DNA from 4 places in the Streptomyces sp. NPDC020845 genome. Region 3 is predicted to be linked to each of the others. Evidence: riboswitches for the same ligand, from Rfam matches in the RefSeq annotation. Region 3 holds a riboswitch; each other region holds the start of a gene.
The links. Region 3 has a riboswitch for cyclic di-AMP ahead of ACH4U7_RS25255 (NlpC/P60 family protein). Riboswitches for the same ligand answer to the same signal wherever they lie in the genome.

Region 1: it holds a riboswitch for cyclic di-AMP, as region 3 does, so the genes downstream of both, ACH4U7_RS18060 (M23 family metallopeptidase) here and ACH4U7_RS25255 (NlpC/P60 family protein) in region 3, are expected to answer to the same signal.
Region 2: it holds a riboswitch for cyclic di-AMP, as region 3 does, so the genes downstream of both, ACH4U7_RS45300 (transglycosylase family protein) here and ACH4U7_RS25255 (NlpC/P60 family protein) in region 3, are expected to answer to the same signal.
Region 4: it holds a riboswitch for cyclic di-AMP, as region 3 does, so the genes downstream of both, ACH4U7_RS09470 (transglycosylase family protein) here and ACH4U7_RS25255 (NlpC/P60 family protein) in region 3, are expected to answer to the same signal.

Annotation. Positions count from the first base shown of each region.
Region 1 covers NZ_JBIRSJ010000006.1:520,204-524,068, reverse strand. Annotated here, with positions in the region: gene ACH4U7_RS18070 (M16 family metallopeptidase) at 1-353, shown strand, start outside; gene ACH4U7_RS18065 (M16 family metallopeptidase) at 371-1,753, shown strand; cyclic di-AMP (ydaO/yuaA leader) riboswitch at 2,040-2,236, shown strand; gene ACH4U7_RS18060 (M23 family metallopeptidase) at 2,249-3,073, shown strand; gene ACH4U7_RS18055 (GntR family transcriptional regulator) at 3,480-3,865, shown strand, end outside.
Region 2 covers NZ_JBIRSJ010000023.1:44,431-48,295, reverse strand. Annotated here, with positions in the region: gene eno (phosphopyruvate hydratase) at 1-1,169, opposite strand, end outside; gene ACH4U7_RS45300 (transglycosylase family protein) at 1,347-2,042, opposite strand; cyclic di-AMP (ydaO/yuaA leader) riboswitch at 2,044-2,213, opposite strand; gene ACH4U7_RS45295 (transglycosylase family protein) at 2,475-3,482, opposite strand; gene ACH4U7_RS45290 (cytochrome P450) at 3,625-3,865, opposite strand, start outside.
Region 3 covers NZ_JBIRSJ010000009.1:363,164-367,028, reverse strand. Annotated here, with positions in the region: gene pcrA (DNA helicase PcrA) at 1-1,828, opposite strand, end outside; cyclic di-AMP (ydaO/yuaA leader) riboswitch at 1,986-2,164, shown strand; gene ACH4U7_RS25255 (NlpC/P60 family protein) at 2,172-3,380, shown strand; gene ACH4U7_RS25250 (L,D-transpeptidase) at 3,466-3,865, opposite strand, start outside.
Region 4 covers NZ_JBIRSJ010000003.1:516,724-520,588, reverse strand. Annotated here, with positions in the region: gene ACH4U7_RS09485 (HEXXH motif domain-containing protein) at 1-189, opposite strand, end outside; gene ACH4U7_RS09480 (hypothetical protein) at 444-614, opposite strand; gene ACH4U7_RS09475 (DUF4232 domain-containing protein) at 851-1,564, opposite strand; cyclic di-AMP (ydaO/yuaA leader) riboswitch at 1,919-2,100, shown strand; gene ACH4U7_RS09470 (transglycosylase family protein) at 2,106-3,422, shown strand; gene ACH4U7_RS09465 (dsRBD fold-containing protein) at 3,478-3,747, opposite strand; partial or broken gene ACH4U7_RS09460 (phosphoribosyltransferase) at 3,789-3,865, opposite strand, start outside.

The DNA of each region.
Region 1 (3,865 bases), on a different contig from region 3:
GGTTCGCCGAGGAGGGGCCGACCCCGGAGGAGATGGAGCGCGCCCAGGCCCAGCTGGAGCGCGAGTGGCTGGACCGGCTGGCCACCGTCGGCGGCCGCGCCGACGAGCTGTGCCGTTACGCGGTGCTGTTCGGCGACCCGCAGCTGGCGCTGACCGCCGTGTCGCGCGTCCTGCAGGTGACGGCCGAGGAGGTGCGGGCCGTGGCCCAGGCCAGGCTGCGCCCCGACAACCGCGCGGTACTGGTCTACGAGCCGGTCCAGGGCGCCGAGCAGGCCGAGGCCGACGTCGCCGCCGACGGCGACCACGACGCAGCAGCCGACGACAACGACGCAGAAGGGGAGTCGGCCCAGTGAGCGACGCCGCCACCACCATGACCTTCCACCCGCAGCCGCAGGCGGGTGCCGCCAGGCCGTGGGCCTTCCCGGCCCCCGAGCGCACCGAGCTGTCCAACGGGCTGACCGTGCTGCGCTGCCACCGCCCCGGCCAGCAGGTCGTCGCCGTGGAGATCAACCTCGCCGCCCCGCTGGACGCCGAGCCGGCCGGGCTCGACGGCATCGCCACGATCATGGCCCGCGCCCTGTCCGAGGGCACCGACAAGCACACCGCCGAGGAGTTCGCCGCCGAGCTGGAGCGCTGCGGCGCCACCCTGGACGCCCACGCCGACCACCCCGCCGTCCGGGTGTCCCTGGAGGTCCCCGTCTCCCGGCTGCCCAAGGCGCTCGGCCTGCTGGCCGACGCGCTGCGCGCGCCCGCCTTCCCCGAGGGCGAGGTCGAGCGGCTGGTCCGCAACCGCCTGGACGAGATCCCGCACGAGCTGGCCAACCCGGCCCGGCGCGCCTCGATGGCGCTGTTCAAGGAGCTGTTCCCGGCCGAGTCCCGGATGTCCCGGCCGCGCCAGGGCACCCAGGAGACCATCGAGGGCATCGACGCCGCGGCCGTGCGGGCCTTCTACGAGACGCATGTCCGCCCGTCCACCTCGACCGCCGTGGTCGTCGGCGACCTGGCCGGTGTCGACCTCGACAAGGCGCTGGCCGAATCCCTCGGCGCCTGGACGGGCGGCGCCGCCGAGTCCCGCCCCATGCCGCCGATCACGGCCGATGACACCGGCCGCGTGATCATCGTCGACCGGCCGGGCGCGGTGCAGACCCAGCTGCTCATCGGCCGGATCGGCGCCGACCGCCACGACCGGGTCTGGCCCGCCCAGGTGCTGGGCACCTACTGCCTGGGCGGCACCCTCACCTCCCGGCTCGACCGCGTGCTGCGCGAGGAGAAGGGCTACACGTACGGCGTGCGCGCCTTCGGCCAGGTGCTCCGCTCCGCGGCTCCGGACGCCTCCGGAGGGGCCACTGGCGCCGCGATGCTGGCCATCAGCGGCTCGGTGGCCACCGAGGTCACCGGCCCCGCCCTGGAGGACCTGTGGAAGGTGCTGGGCACGCTGAAGGAGGAGGGCCTGACGGACGCCGAGCGTGATGTCGCCGTGCAGAACCTGGTCGGGGTCGCCCCGCTGAAGTACGAGACGGCGGCCGCCGTCGCGGGCACGCTCGCCGACCAGGTCGAGCAGCATCTGCCGGACGACTTCCAGGCGCAGTTGTACGCGCGCCTCGCGGAGACCGGCACGGTGGAGGCGACCGCCGCGGTGGTGAGCGCCTTCCCGGCCGACCGGCTGGTCACGGTGCTCGTCGGTGACGCCTCGCAGATCGAGGAGCCGGTCAAGGCGCTCGGTATCGGCGAGGTGCGCGTCATCCAGGGCTGACAGGCCGACAGACCGACGAACTGACAGATCGACGGGCCGACGGGCCGACCCGACCCGGGAGCAACAGGCCCTCGTGACAAGGACCCTGGCGCCGCTTCAGGCGCCAGGGTCTCTTTTTGTCGGTCGTTTCCTCGATCGTTTCGTCCGCTTTGTGGCAGAGATTGCTCGTCTGGGTGATCGTGTCTGTGGGGAAACCAACAAAAAAGCGGAACCGTTTGGTGAACGAATGCGATCACGCTTAGCGTCAGTTCGGTTGTCCGCCCGAGACACGCCGCATCCGCGGCACGGGCAACCATCGCCGAGTCCCCGTACGGCGCGAGCCAGGGGAGCCGGGGAACCAACCTCGCCCGTCGCCGCAGCGGCGCCGGACGGGTGATCCCCAGGGGTGAATCGGACGCCTTCCCCGCGTGGGGGAGGGGCCCGTAGGAGACCTTCCTGCTCCGAACCCGTCAGCTAACCCGGTAGGCGAGAGGAAGGAAAGGAGTGCGCCGGACCATGGCGTTCACCCGTACCGCCGGGAAGCACCGCCGCCCCACCCGGGCCCCCCGCACCGCCCGTTCCAACGCCAATCTCGCGGGCATAGCCACGCTGGCCGCCTCCGGCGTGGTCGCCGGCTTCGCCGCCCCCGCCCTCGCGGCGGCGGACGACCCGCGCGGCTTTGAGGACACCGGGCTGCGCCAGGCGGTCGCCATGGACGACCAGCTCGCAGACCAGGTCCAGGCCCAGGCGGAGAGCCAGCAGAGCGCCGCCGAGGAGGCCGCCGCCAAGGCGCAGGCCGAGGCCCAGGCCCGCAAGGAGGCCGCGCGTCAGGCGGCCGAGGCGAAGCGCAAGGCCGAGGCGGCCGCGAAGAAGGCCAAGCAGGAACGCGAGGCCAAGGAGCGCGCGGCGCGCGAGGCCGAGCGCAGGCGGCTGAACATGTTCGTGCTGCCGGTCACCGGCTCGTATGTCTCCACCGGCTACCAGGCGTCCAGCGGCCTGTGGTCCTCCGGCACCCACACCGGAGTGGACTTCCACGCCGCGTCCGGCACCTCGGTGCACTCCGTCGGCTCCGGCACCGTCGTCGAGGCCGGCTGGGGCGGCGCGTACGGCAACAACATCGTGATCAAGATGAACGACGGCACCTACACCCAGTACGGCCACCTGTCGTCCATCGGCGTCTCCGTCGGCCAGACGGTCACCCCCGGCCAGCAGATCGGCCTGTCCGGCGCCACGGGCAACGTCACCGGCCCGCATCTGCACTTCGAGGCCCGCACCAGCCCCGACTACGGCTCGGACATCGACCCCGTCGCCTACCTGCGCTCGCACGGCGTGAACCTCTGATCACGCCCCCGCACACCTGCCCCTGAACCCGGTCCGCCTCGCGGGGGGCGCCTCAGCCCCTGTCGACGGTCGCCCGTGCTCGGCCCTTCGTACCTCAGGGTCTCCGCGCGCTCTCCCTTTCACAGCGACATCAGCGCCTCCGGCGCGGGCGGCGCGCCCCTTCGGCTCCCCAAGGCCCCGGTCCCGCGGACCGGGGCCTTCGGCGTACTCGCATGGGCACCCGGCCGCCTGGCCATCCGGCTGCCCGGCCGCCTGGCCAAAAATATCCATGAAATCTCCGCGCCCATCGGAAATTCCGGCTGTTTAGAATAGAGTCGCTGAACACGCGTCAATCGGCTGCGTTTCGCGGAGATTAAGGCGGAGGTTCAACAATGCGGGACCGGAAGTGAGCGGCGATACGACCGCGATGCCGGGCGGTCGCCGGATTTCGGCGCACGCGGTGTGTACGGCGATCCGCGACGACATCGTCTCCGGCACCTTCGCGCCCGGCAGCCGGCTGATCGAGGAATTCCTCGCCCGGCGCTACGGCGTCTCGCGCGTGCCCGTGCGCGAGGCGCTGCGCACCCTGGAGTCGGAAGGCTTTGTGACCACCCGCCGACACGCGGGCGCATGCGTCGCGCAGCCGTCCGAGCGGGAGGCCGCCGACCTGCTGGACATCCGCGCGCTGCTGGAGCCCCTGGGGGCCGCCCGGGCCGCCCAGCGGCGCACCGAGGCGCATCTGAAGGTGTTGCGCGGCCTGGTCAGGCTCGGCCAGGAGCGGGCCCGGCGCGGGCAGTTGGGCGAGCTGCGACC
Region 2 (3,865 bases), on a different contig from region 3:
GGGGCACCGGTCTTGATCTGGCCGCAGTTGGTGGCGACGGCCAGGTCCGCGATGGTGACGTCCTCGGTCTCGCCGGAGCGGTGCGACATCATGCACTTGAAGCCGTTGCGCTGGGCGAGCTCGACGGCGTCCAGGGTCTCGGTCAGCGAGCCGATCTGGTTGACCTTGACCAGCAGCGCGTTCGCGGTGTTGCTCTCGATGCCGCGGGCCAGCCGCTCCGGGTTGGTGACGAACAGGTCGTCGCCGACCAGCTGGACCTTGTCACCGAGCTGGTCGGTGATCGTCTTCCAGCCGTCCCAGTCCTCCTCGTTCAGCGGGTCCTCGATGGAGACCAGCGGGTACGCGTCGACCAGCTCGGCGTAGTACGCGGTCATCTCGGCGGCGCTGCGGGTCTGGCCCTCGAAGGTGTAGGCGCCGTCCTTGTAGAACTCGGAGGCGGCCACGTCGAGCGCCAGCGCGATGTCCTGGCCCGGCTGGTAGCCGGCCTTCTTGATCGCCTCGACGATCAGGTCCAGGGCGTCGCGGTTGGAGTTCAGGTTCGGGGCGAAGCCGCCCTCGTCGCCGAGGCCGGTGGACAGGCCCCGCTCCTTCAGCACGGACTTCAGGGTGTGGTAGACCTCGGTGCCCCAGCGCAGCGCCTCGGAGAAGGACTCGGCGCCGATCGGCGCGATCATGAACTCCTGGATGTCCACGTTGGAGTCGGCGTGCGAGCCGCCGTTGAGGATGTTCATCATCGGGACCGGCAGCAGGTGGGCGTTGGGGCCGCCCAGGTACCGGAAGAGCGGGAGGTCGGAGGCCTCGGAGGCGGCGTGCGCGACCGCGAGCGAGACACCGAGGATCGCGTTGGCGCCGAGCGAGGACTTGTCCGGGGTGGCGTCCAGGTCGAACATCGCCTGGTCGATCAGGCGCTGCTCGGTGGCGTCGTAGCCGACGAGCTCCGGACCGATCTGCTCGATGACGGCCAGGACGGCCTTCTCGACGCCCTTGCCGCCGTAACGGCTCTTGTCGCCGTCGCGGAGCTCAAGGGCCTCGAAGGCACCGGTCGAGGCACCGGAAGGCACGGCGGCACGGCCGGTGCTGCCGTCGTCGAGGCCGACCTCGACCTCGACCGTGGGGTTGCCTCGCGAGTCGAGGATCTCGCGAGCTACGACGACGTCGATGGACGGCACGAGGATCTCCTTCGTATGGGTCTGTCTCTGCAGCACGAGCCTAACGGGCCCGGAGGGCCCACCCGACGAAGCCCCGGCGGGGCGCGCCTCGCGTGGGGGCGGCGCGCCCGGCCGGGGCGGTCTTCGGGGGTGCGGGGGCCGGGGGTACCGGGGTGGGGGGAGGCCCGGCCGGGTGGGTCAGGAGAGGTGGAGCAGCTGGCCCGGGAAGATGAGGTTGGCGTCCTCGACGATGTCCTTGTTCAGCTCGAAGAGCTTCTTCCAGCCGCCGTCGACGTGGTGCGCGTCGGCGATCTTGGAGAGGGTGTCGCCGGACTTGACCTTGTACTCGCCGTCGCCCTTCTTGATCGCGTGGCGGGCGTGCCCGCGCCCGGCGTGCTCGCTCTCCTCGCGGGGCTGCGCCTTCGGCTTGGCGGGCTGCGCGGGCTTGGCCGTCTCGGCCGGCTGGGCGGGCTTGGCGGCCGGCTTCGAGGGCTGGGTGGTGGAGGTGGAAGGCGTCGGGGTGCCGGTGGTGGTCAGGCCCGTGCCGCACACCGGCCAGGCGCCCTTGCCCTGTCCGGCCAGGACCTTCTCGGCTATCTGGATCTGCTGGTCCTTGGTGGCCAGGTCGGCGCGGGCCGCGAAGGCCGTGCCGCCGTACGCGGCCCAGGTGGAGTTGGTGAACTGAAGGCCGCCGTAGAAGCCGTTGCCGGTGTTGATCGACCAGTTGCCGCCGGACTCGCACTGCGCGACCGCGTCCCACTGGGCGGTGGTCGCGGCCGAGGCGGAGGTGGCCCCCAGGAGCGGTGCGGCGACGGCCGCACCAGCGACGCCGGCGAGCGCGGCGATGCGGGTGACCTTGGAGGGACGGCGGTGCTTACCCTTGTCGTTACGCATGTTCGTTCCTCACCGACGCCTACGAGGTGAGCTGTCGGGTTCGGACTGTGAGTTGCCCGGCCGGATGCGGCTGACCGCACCTGGCTTCACCCCGAGCCGAACGGGCCCGTCTCCAGGCCGCTACGGCGCCTACCTTGGTTCCCCCGCTCCTGCCTTCGGCGCAAATGCGTCGGTTTCCCCCCGACCGCCGGCAGGACTCGGCGTGACGATCGACGGTGCCCGCGGTGGCGAGCGGAAAGACGTTAAACACACCTTCCGATGAGGTTCAAACACCGACATCCCAGCGAATGAGGCCGTATCCGCACCCAGCCATCCCACATCCACGCAGGTGAGGCCGGGTGCGGAAAGATCGGACAGCCGACGCACGCCGGGCGATGTGACGAGATGTATGTCTCACTGCCGCCAGATCGGGCAATTCACCCCGAAATGCCGCTATCTGGCGCTGAGATCGAGACGCTGACCAGGGTGGATAAGGTCCGGGTCGGTTCCGATGAGGGGTTCGTTGGCCTCGTAGAGCTTGGGCCACCCTCCGTCCACCTTCTGGTCGTCCGCGATGTCTGACAAGTTGTCACCGCCGCGCACGGTGTAGTCCTCGCGACCGAGAGGCTGAACGGGGGTCTCGGTGTGCTCCGCGTCGTCGCGCGAGGCATGGCGCCCCGAGGACCGGGTGTCGTCGTCCGCCGTACCCGCGGAGTCCTGCTCGCGGGCGTCGGGCGCGCCGCGGTGGCGGCCGGTGGGGGAGGTGGCGGAGTCCTCGCCCTTCGCGTCGCGGTCGGAGCGCTCGTCACCCTTACCGCGGGACGCTTCGTCGGAATCGCCGGACTTCTCGCCCTTTTCACCGGACTTGTCGTCGGGGGTCGCGGAGGGATCCGGCTTATCGACTTTGTCGGATGTATCGGAATCTTCGGAACTACCGGAACTGTCCGAGCTGTCCGATCGATCGCCCCGACTGGAGTTGTCGGACGCTTCGTCCGTATCGGAGTCGTCGATCCCCGTGGGTTCGCTCGAATCCTTGGCCTCGGGGGTCCCCTTCCCGCCGGGGTTCACATCCAGCGCGTCGGCGAGGCCGGCGAGCCCGGCGTCCAGCGCACAGCTCGGCCAGGCGTCCGGGCCGCGGTCGGCGAGGATCGCCTGGGCGATGGCTATCTGCTGGGAGCGGCTGGCGAGGTCGGGGCGCGGGGCGTACTGCTGGCCGCCGTACTTCTTCCACATGTCCAAGGTGATCTGCAGACCGCCATAGAAGCCATTGCCTCCGTTGGCGCTCCACATCCCGCCGCTCTCGCATTCGGCGACACGGTCCCAGGTCTGGGTGGTGTCCGCGGCCTGGGCGCCGACGGCGCCGAAGAGCGGCATGGCGATGCTCGCACCCGTCACCCCCGCGGCGACCACGATTGCCGGAGCCTGACGGGGGCGGCGGTGTCGACCGTTCCCGGAGCGCATGCGTTCTGCCTCTCGTGTGGCGGCTGAGTCGTCGGTTGAACATAGCGACGCCATCTGATCATCACAAGCAGATGTATCCCAGGTCACGCGGTGATCACGCCGTTGACGTTATGTCACATATGCCGAGTGCCAAGGGCGTTTGCTAGGTGATCGGGCCCCAGGTCACGGGCAGTTCGCGCAGCCCGCGCATGATCAGACCGCCGCGCCGGCGGATCTCCTCCGGCTCCACCGCGAGCCGCAGATCGGGCAGGCGCCGCAGCAGGGTGCCGATGGCGGTCTGGGCCTCCAGCCGGGCCAGTGGCGCGCCCAGGCAGTAATGGATGCCATGGCCGTAACCGAGGTGCTGGTTGTCGGTGCGGGAGAGATCGAGCACATCGGGTGAG
Region 3 (3,865 bases):
TCTCCTCGCCGCGCTCCTGCTCGTACTCCAGGGCGACGGCCGCCAGCTCCTGGAGGTTTTCGATACGGGTCTCGTCCTGCGGGTCCGTGGACGCCTGGAGCTCCGCCAGATAGCCCGTGCGCTCCAGCACCGCCTCCAGCACGGTGGCCGGCCCGGCGCCCGACTCGGCGATCGTGCGCAACTCCTCCATCAGCACGTTGAACCGCTTGACCGCGTTGGCCGAGCGGGCCGCCATGCCGTACGCCTCGTCGACGCGGCGCAGCGCCTGCGGGAAGGTGATCTTCTCGCGCAGCGACAGCGCGTCGATCATCGCCTCGGCGCGCTCGCCGATACCGCGCTTGGGCACGTTCAGAATCCGGCGCAGCGGGACGGTGTCCTCCGGGTTGGCCAGCACCCGCAGATACGCGAGGACGTCGCGGACCTCCTTGCGCTCGTAGAAGCGCACACCGCCGACGACCTTGTACGGCAGCCCGACCCGGATGAAGACCTCTTCGAAGACACGGGACTGCGCGTTGGTCCGGTAGAAGACGGCCACGTCCCCGGACCTGGCGTCGCCCGCGTCCGTCAGCCGGTCGATCTCGTCGGCGACGAACTGGGCCTCGTCGTGCTCGGTGTCGGCCACATAGCCGGTGATGGTCGCCCCGGCGCCGGCGTCGGTCCACAGGTTCTTCGGGCGCCGGTTCTCATTGCGCTCGATGACGGCGTTGGCCGCGCTGAGGATCGTCTGGGTGGAGCGGTAGTTCTGCTCCAGGAGGATGGTCGTGGCGTCCGGATAGTCCTCCTCGAACTGGAGGATGTTACGGATCGTGGCGCCCCGGAAGGCGTAGATCGACTGGTCGGCGTCGCCCACCACGCACAGCTCGGCGGCCCCGATCCCCTCGCCGACGTCGCCTTCACCAACGCCATCGGCGGCGGCCACCGGGCCCGGGCCCACCAGCTCGCGCACCAGCGTGTACTGCGCGTGGTTGGTGTCCTGGTACTCGTCGACCAGGACATGGCGGAAGCGGCGGCGGTAGTGCTCGGCGACGTCGGGGAATGCCTGGAGCAGATTGACCGTCGTCATGATGATGTCGTCGAAGTCGAGGGCATTGGCCTCGCGCAGCCGCGACTGGTACATCACATACGCCTCGGCGAGCGTCTTCTCGAAGCCGTCCGATGCCTGTCCGGCGAAGGTCTCCTCGTCGATGAGCTCGTTCTTCAGGTTGGAGACCTTGGCGCTGAAGGACTTGGGCGGATACCGCTTCGGGTCGAGGTCCAGATCCCGGCAGACCAGCGCCATCAGCCGCTTGGAGTCGGCCGCGTCGTAGATCGAGAAGGAGGACGTGAAACCGAGCTTCTTGGACTCCCGGCGCAGGATGCGCACGCAGGCGCTGTGGAACGTCGACACCCACATGGCGTTCGCACGCGGGCCGACCAGCTCCTCGACCCGCTCCTTCATCTCGCCCGCGGCCTTGTTGGTGAAGGTGATGGCGAGGATCTGGCCGGGGTGCACGCTGCGCGCGCCGAGCAGATAGGCGATGCGGTGGGTGAGCACCCGGGTCTTGCCCGATCCGGCGCCCGCGACGATCAGCAGCGGCGAGCCGGTGTGCACCACGGCGGCCCTCTGCTGCTCGTTCATCCCCTCCAGGAGCGCGGCCGGATCCACCGCGGGGCGCGCCGCGCCGTCGCGGTAGTACGCCTCCCTGGGGGCGGGCGCGTCGAACTTCCCGTCGAAGAGGTCGTGCGGGACGTCCTCAGCGGCGGGCCCGCCGTCGTCCTCGGGCGGCGGGGGCTCCTCGTCCGAGGGCCCGAGGTCCGCCAGGAAGCTGTCATCAAAGAGGCTGCTCATCGCTCACCGAGTCTAGGGCGCCGCACTGACAGCGTATGCGCGGAAGTCACGAAACGGTTTCGGGACAATTCGAACATCAGCCTTCACACGAGCCCCACAAGACCACTACCGTCCTCCATCAGGCGGTCCGGAACCCGTCGGCGACCAGCGTCGACACGGGCTGTCTCCGCCGAGTCCGGCCCCGCCGCGAGGCAGCCGGAGCCGGGGACCCCCACGTACCACTGGGGTGAATCGGTCCAGCGCGGCGACGCCAGCCGTCCGCCGCCCGGACCGTAGGGCAGCCTTCCGACGCCCGAACCCGACAGCTAACCCGGTAGGCGGTCCACGGAAGGAGTCGCCTCCCTTGGCGTCGCACCGCAAGCCGCGGACCCGAATACTGGACTCGGCCACCGGCCGCCGCACCGCCGTCGGGGTCACCACGGCCGCCCTCGCCTCCGTCACCCTCCTCTCCCAGACGGCGAGCGCCGAGCCCGGTAAGCCCAAGCCAACGGTCGAAGAGGTCAAGAAGAAGGTCGACACGCTCTACCACCAGGCCGAATCCGCGACCCAGGCATACAACGCCGCCAAGGAGCGCACGGGCGAGCAGCGCGCCAAGGTCGACCGGCTGCTGGACAGCGTCGCCAAGCGCACCGAAAAGCTGAACGAGGCACGGCGCAAGCTGGGCAGCTATGCGGCGGCGCAGTACCGCAGCGGCGGCATGGCCAACAGCACCGCGACCCTGCTGTTCGCCAAGGACCCGCGGGACATCTTCGACCAGTCCCATCTGATGGACCGGCTGTCCGGCGAGCAGAAGCAGGCCGTCGACGACTTCCTGTCGCAGCAGGCCAAGGCCGCCAAGGAGCGTACGAAGGCCGGCGAGAGCCTGGCGTCGCTGACCCGGTCGCAGCAGCAGCTGAAGACCAGGAAGAAGACCGTCCAGGGCAAGCTCACCCAAGCCCGTGAGCTGCTGTCGAAGCTGACCGCCGAGGAGAAGGCGCGGCTGGCGGCGATCGAGAAGAAGAAGGAAGAGGAGGCCCGGCGCAAGGCGGCTGAGCTGGCCCAGCAGCAGCGGGAGGCGGCGGCCAAGCGGGCGCAGGAGGAGGCGGCGAAGCGGCGGCAGGAGCAGGCGAGCTCCTCCGACTCGTCGAGCTCCTCCGGTTCCTCGGGGTCTTCCAGTTCCTCGGGATCGTCCGGGACCTCGGGGTCCTCCAGCTCGACCTCCACCAAGGCCGACAAGGCCATCGCCTTCGCGCAGGCGCAGCTCGGCAAGCCGTATGTCTGGGGCGCGACCGGACCCAACTCCTACGACTGCTCGGGGCTCACCCAGGCCGCCTGGAAGGCCGCCGGGGTCTCACTGCCGCGCACCACCTGGGACCAGGTGAAGGTCGGCACGCGCGTGTCGACCGCCAACCTCCAGCCGGGCGATCTCGTCTTCTTCTATGACGACATCAGCCATGTCGGCATCTATATAGGCGACGGAATGATGATCCACGCCCCGAAGCCCGGCGATGTGGTCAAGAAGGCGCCGATCACCGAGATGCCGATCTACGGCAGCGTCCGCCCGGCCGCCTAGCAGCCCTCCCGCCTCCCCGGGTCCCGGAGGGGCGCTCCGGGGCCCGGGAGGCGGCTGCGCGGCTTCAGGTGCCGGGCTGCGCGGCTCAGGTGCCGGGTTTGCGGCCGTAGACGTATACGTCGTCGCCGTTGCGCAGCAGGCTCCAGTACTTCTTGGCGTCGCCCTTGCGCATATTGACGCAGCCGTGGGAGCCCGGCGGCGACCACACGCTGCCCGCGATGGAGTGGAAGGCCTGGCCGCCGTCGAAGAACTGGCTGTACGGCATCGCGACGTCGTAGAGCGTCGACCAGTGGTCGATGTCCCGCCAGTAGACCTTCTTCAGCCCGCCCCGGGTCTCATACCGGTCGCGGCCGGTGCGCACCGGCACCGGGCCGTACACCAGCCGTGAGCCGTCCTGGATCCAGCTCAGCTGGCGGGTGAGGTCCACACAGGCGATACGGCCCTTGTTGGTGGGGCACTTTTTCGCCTTGTTCGGGTTGTGCCCG
Region 4 (3,865 bases), on a different contig from region 3:
TCCTTCCTCCGCGATGCCCCGCAGCCTGCGCAGACAGCGGCTGAGCCAGGCACCGACCGGGGGGTGCAGCAGCAGCCGCTCCACGCTCGGCGGGCTGCGCCGCTCGGCCTTTATCAGCAGCTCCCACGCCTCACGGGGGGCCGCCAGCGGCCCTGGCACCCGGGGATGGGAGGAGGCAAAATCGGTCAACGCGCGTAGCAGAAGCAAGAGGCGACTGCGCTGGCCCGCCCGTAACTCGGCGATCGCCGCCGCTCCCCCACCGCCATGTGCCATCTCTTCAAAGCACGCTTCGGACAGCCGGTGGTGACGGCTCATCGGTGACGCGGGGAGCGGCTGCGTACGGCGCGGGGCCGGGAGCGGGTAGGGAGGGCCAGCTGAATAGTCCGCCGGCATGGCCGCCTTTCTTGGTGGGGTGAATGCTGTCGCGCCACGCCGGGATTCCATCAACAGCCCTGTTGGTTCGCAGCGGAGGTCGTGAGTGTCGGCGGGGACTGTACGAGTTCGAGCAACCGCTGGGTCGCGAGAGCGAACTCCTGACTGTCGCCCAGTTCTTCGAGCGTCGTTCCCGAGAGGTCCACCAACTCCGTCTCGACCCCGGTCGCCGCTCGCTCCATGACATCGTCCCCCTCTAGACGCTCCGCGCCGGCTCAGGCGAGGCCTCTTCACATGGTGGCCCACCCGATAATGATTGCGGAAGGGCGAAAGGGGCCAGTGGGTGTCGGGCCCATCAAGATTTTGGGACATCCGGGGGCGTCATGTGGCCCCGCTTCCCGGCCAATTCATTTCCGGCGCCGCACGGTCGGGCGCGGGCGGGGGGCAGCGGTTCCGCGCCCGGCCGTGGCGCTCCGGGTCAGGGCTGGGAGCCCGGCTCGAGGGCGGTGACTTCGAATACTTCGCCGCAGACCTGGAGGGAGCGCGCCGACGTCTTCATCGAGCGGTAGGAGTCCGGCGGGTAGGCGCGAATTTTGGACGCGGTCCGCCAACAGGGCTTGTCGGACAGGCCTTTGTTGAGGGTGTGCAGACTCGCGTAGGCGCTGTCGCCGGGTTTCAGGACGACCGTGGGCCGCGCCGGTCCTCGGCGGGCGGCGGGGTCGCCGATAGCCGTGCCGGGGCTGTCGAGCAGGGAAACGCCGGGAAAGCCCGTCAGCGTGCAACTGGCCTCACCGGTATTGGTGAAGGCCAGAGGAACATAGACATTGCCCGCGCCGATATCCATCCGGCCGACGGACAGTTTCAGCTGATCCTCGGCGCAGATGCGGCGCGCGGCGGGCGGGGCGCCGGAGGCGCCCTCGGTGCCGACGGACGGCTTGGCCGCGCTCGGCGCCTTCGCGGGGGTCGAGGCCCGGCCGGAGTCATGCGCGCGTCCGCCGGGTTCAGCGGCGCCGGGCCGGCCGGCGCTCGCGGCCGAATGGGATGCACCCGCGGCGCCGGGCGGCGCGGGCGCCCCGGAGTCCTCGTCGGCGCCGCAGGCGGTGACCGCGGCCAGCGCGCCGATGAGCAGTGCGGATACGGATAAGACCGGCGGCAGACGCCTCGCGGGCGTCCCGCCGTACCGCTGAGCCATGGGCAACCTCCTGTGGGTCGGGCATCCGGCGGCCCGTCAGCCGCCGCGCCGAGTGCCCCGACTTTCCCCGTCCATTCCCCTTCGGCTCCTCTTCCCCCGATCAGCGTCCTTATGTCTGCGACGGCATTAATCGCATAACAGGGGCAATTCGGCATTGCGGATTCCGCACCACAATCACCCCATCCGTAAAGCGGTGACGCGGATCACAGTTCATCACCGCCGTGATCGATTTCCGGACACAGGTCCGTCGAGACCTTGTCGTGACCTAAACCATGTGTTTACTGTGCCGCACCCGGCGCATTCCATGCACGGGTCTCTCCCTCGCCGGAGCGCCGAGTCCTGCCGTGGCGGAGGAGTGACACGACGACCTGTCACGGCAGGAGCGGGGGAACCAGGTAGGCGCCGTGCCGCGCTATGTCGGGCGGGACGGCTAGGGGTGAAGTCGCGCCACGGTGCCGGGGGCACCGGGAACGGCGCGGCCGGGCAGCTCCCGCCCGAACCCGACAGCTCACCTCGCAGGCGTCAGGAGAGGATGAGCTCAATGGCTGCACGCGGACGTCACCGCCGGCCCCGGCCCCGCCGCGTCTCCCGCGCCTCGCTCGCGTTCACCGCGGGCGGCGCCGGCGTGGCACTGCCCCTCATAGGCGTCGGCCAGGCGAACGCCGCCTCCGTCGACACCTGGGACAAGGTGGCGGAGTGTGAGTCCACCGACAACTGGAGCATCAACACCGGGAACGGCTACTACGGCGGCCTCCAGTTCTCACAGTCCACCTGGAAGGCGTACGGCGGGACGTCCTTCGCGCCCCGGGCCGATCTGGCCTCCAAGGACCAGCAGATAGCCATCGCCGAGAAGGTACTCGACGCCCAGGGCCCCGGCGCCTGGCCGGTCTGCTCGGTCAAGGCGGGGCTGACCCGCGGCGGCCAGCCCGCGGATGTCACCCCCGGCACCGCGAGCGGCCGCGCCCAGACCCAGACCGCTCCCAAGGCCACCCCCAAAGCGACTCCGAAAGCCACCCCCAAGGCCACTCCCAAAACCGAGTCCGCTCCGGAAGCCGCGCCCAAGGCCACCACCAAGGCCGTCGACCAGAGCGCGGCCACCACCGGGCGGTCCGGCTCCTCGTACACCGTGGTCAGTGGCGACACCCTGTCCCGAATAGCCGACGCGCAGAACATGGACGGCGTCGGCGGCTGGCAGCGGCTCTACGAGGCCAACCGCCGCGTCATCGGCGACGACCCGGACCTGATCTACCCCGGCCAGAAACTCACCCTCGACACACACCGGTCCCCCGCCGCACAGCCCCGCGAGAGCCAGCCCCGGACCGAGCAGCGTACGGATCAGGCCAAGCAGCGCGCCGAGCAGGCGGCCAAGCAGCGGGTCGAGCAGGCCAACAAGGCCCGCGAGCGCGCCAAGAAGAAGTCCGGCTCGGCGGCGCACTCGTCGTCCTCGTCGGCGTCCTTCACCTCGCCCGTCGCCAGCCACGCCGTCGGCACCGCCTACGGCATCTCCGGCAGCAACTGGTCCAGCGGCCACCACACCGGGGTCGACTTCCCCGTCGCCACCGGCACCCAGGTGCGGGCGGTGGGCTCGGCCGAGGTGGTCGCCGCGGGCTGGGGCGGTGCGTACGGCTACCAGGTCGTGCTCCGCCACCCCGACGGCATGTACAGCCAGTACGCGCACATGTCGGCGCTGACCGTCCACGTCGGCCAGACGGTGTCCGCCGGCCAGCAGATCGGCCGGTCCGGGGCGACCGGCAACGTGACCGGACCGCATGTGCACTTCGAGGTGCGCACCGGCCCCGACTACGGCTCGGATGTCAACCCGCTCGCCTATCTCCGGTCCAAGGGCGTCCAGATCTGAGAGGTGTGTGAACGAAGGGTGCTCTGCCGCGGCCCGGTGCCGCGGCAGACCCGCCCTACATCACCAGATGTGCCTTCGCGTGCGTAACCTCCTCGATGTCACCGCCCGCCTTCGAGATCAGCCGGTGAGCGAGGTTGTTCAGCGCACGCGCCGCCGCGATCTCCTCGCCGACCCGCGGCTGCGCCGGGTCGTCGGGATTCCGGTTGGCCCGGCCCTGTGCCAGGATCTCGGTCCCGTCGTGCATCCTCAGCCGGACGACCGCCTCGGTCAGGGGTCCGAGCTCACGGAACTCCATTTCGATGTCGCATCCCACGATCGTCTCCATCGCGGTCATCACCTCCTGCTTCACTTACCAGGATGCGCCTGACCCGGCATCCCGGTCGACCGGGAGAGCAGCTCCACGACCTCGGCGTCGCTGGTCTGGGAGAAGTCCTCGTACCATT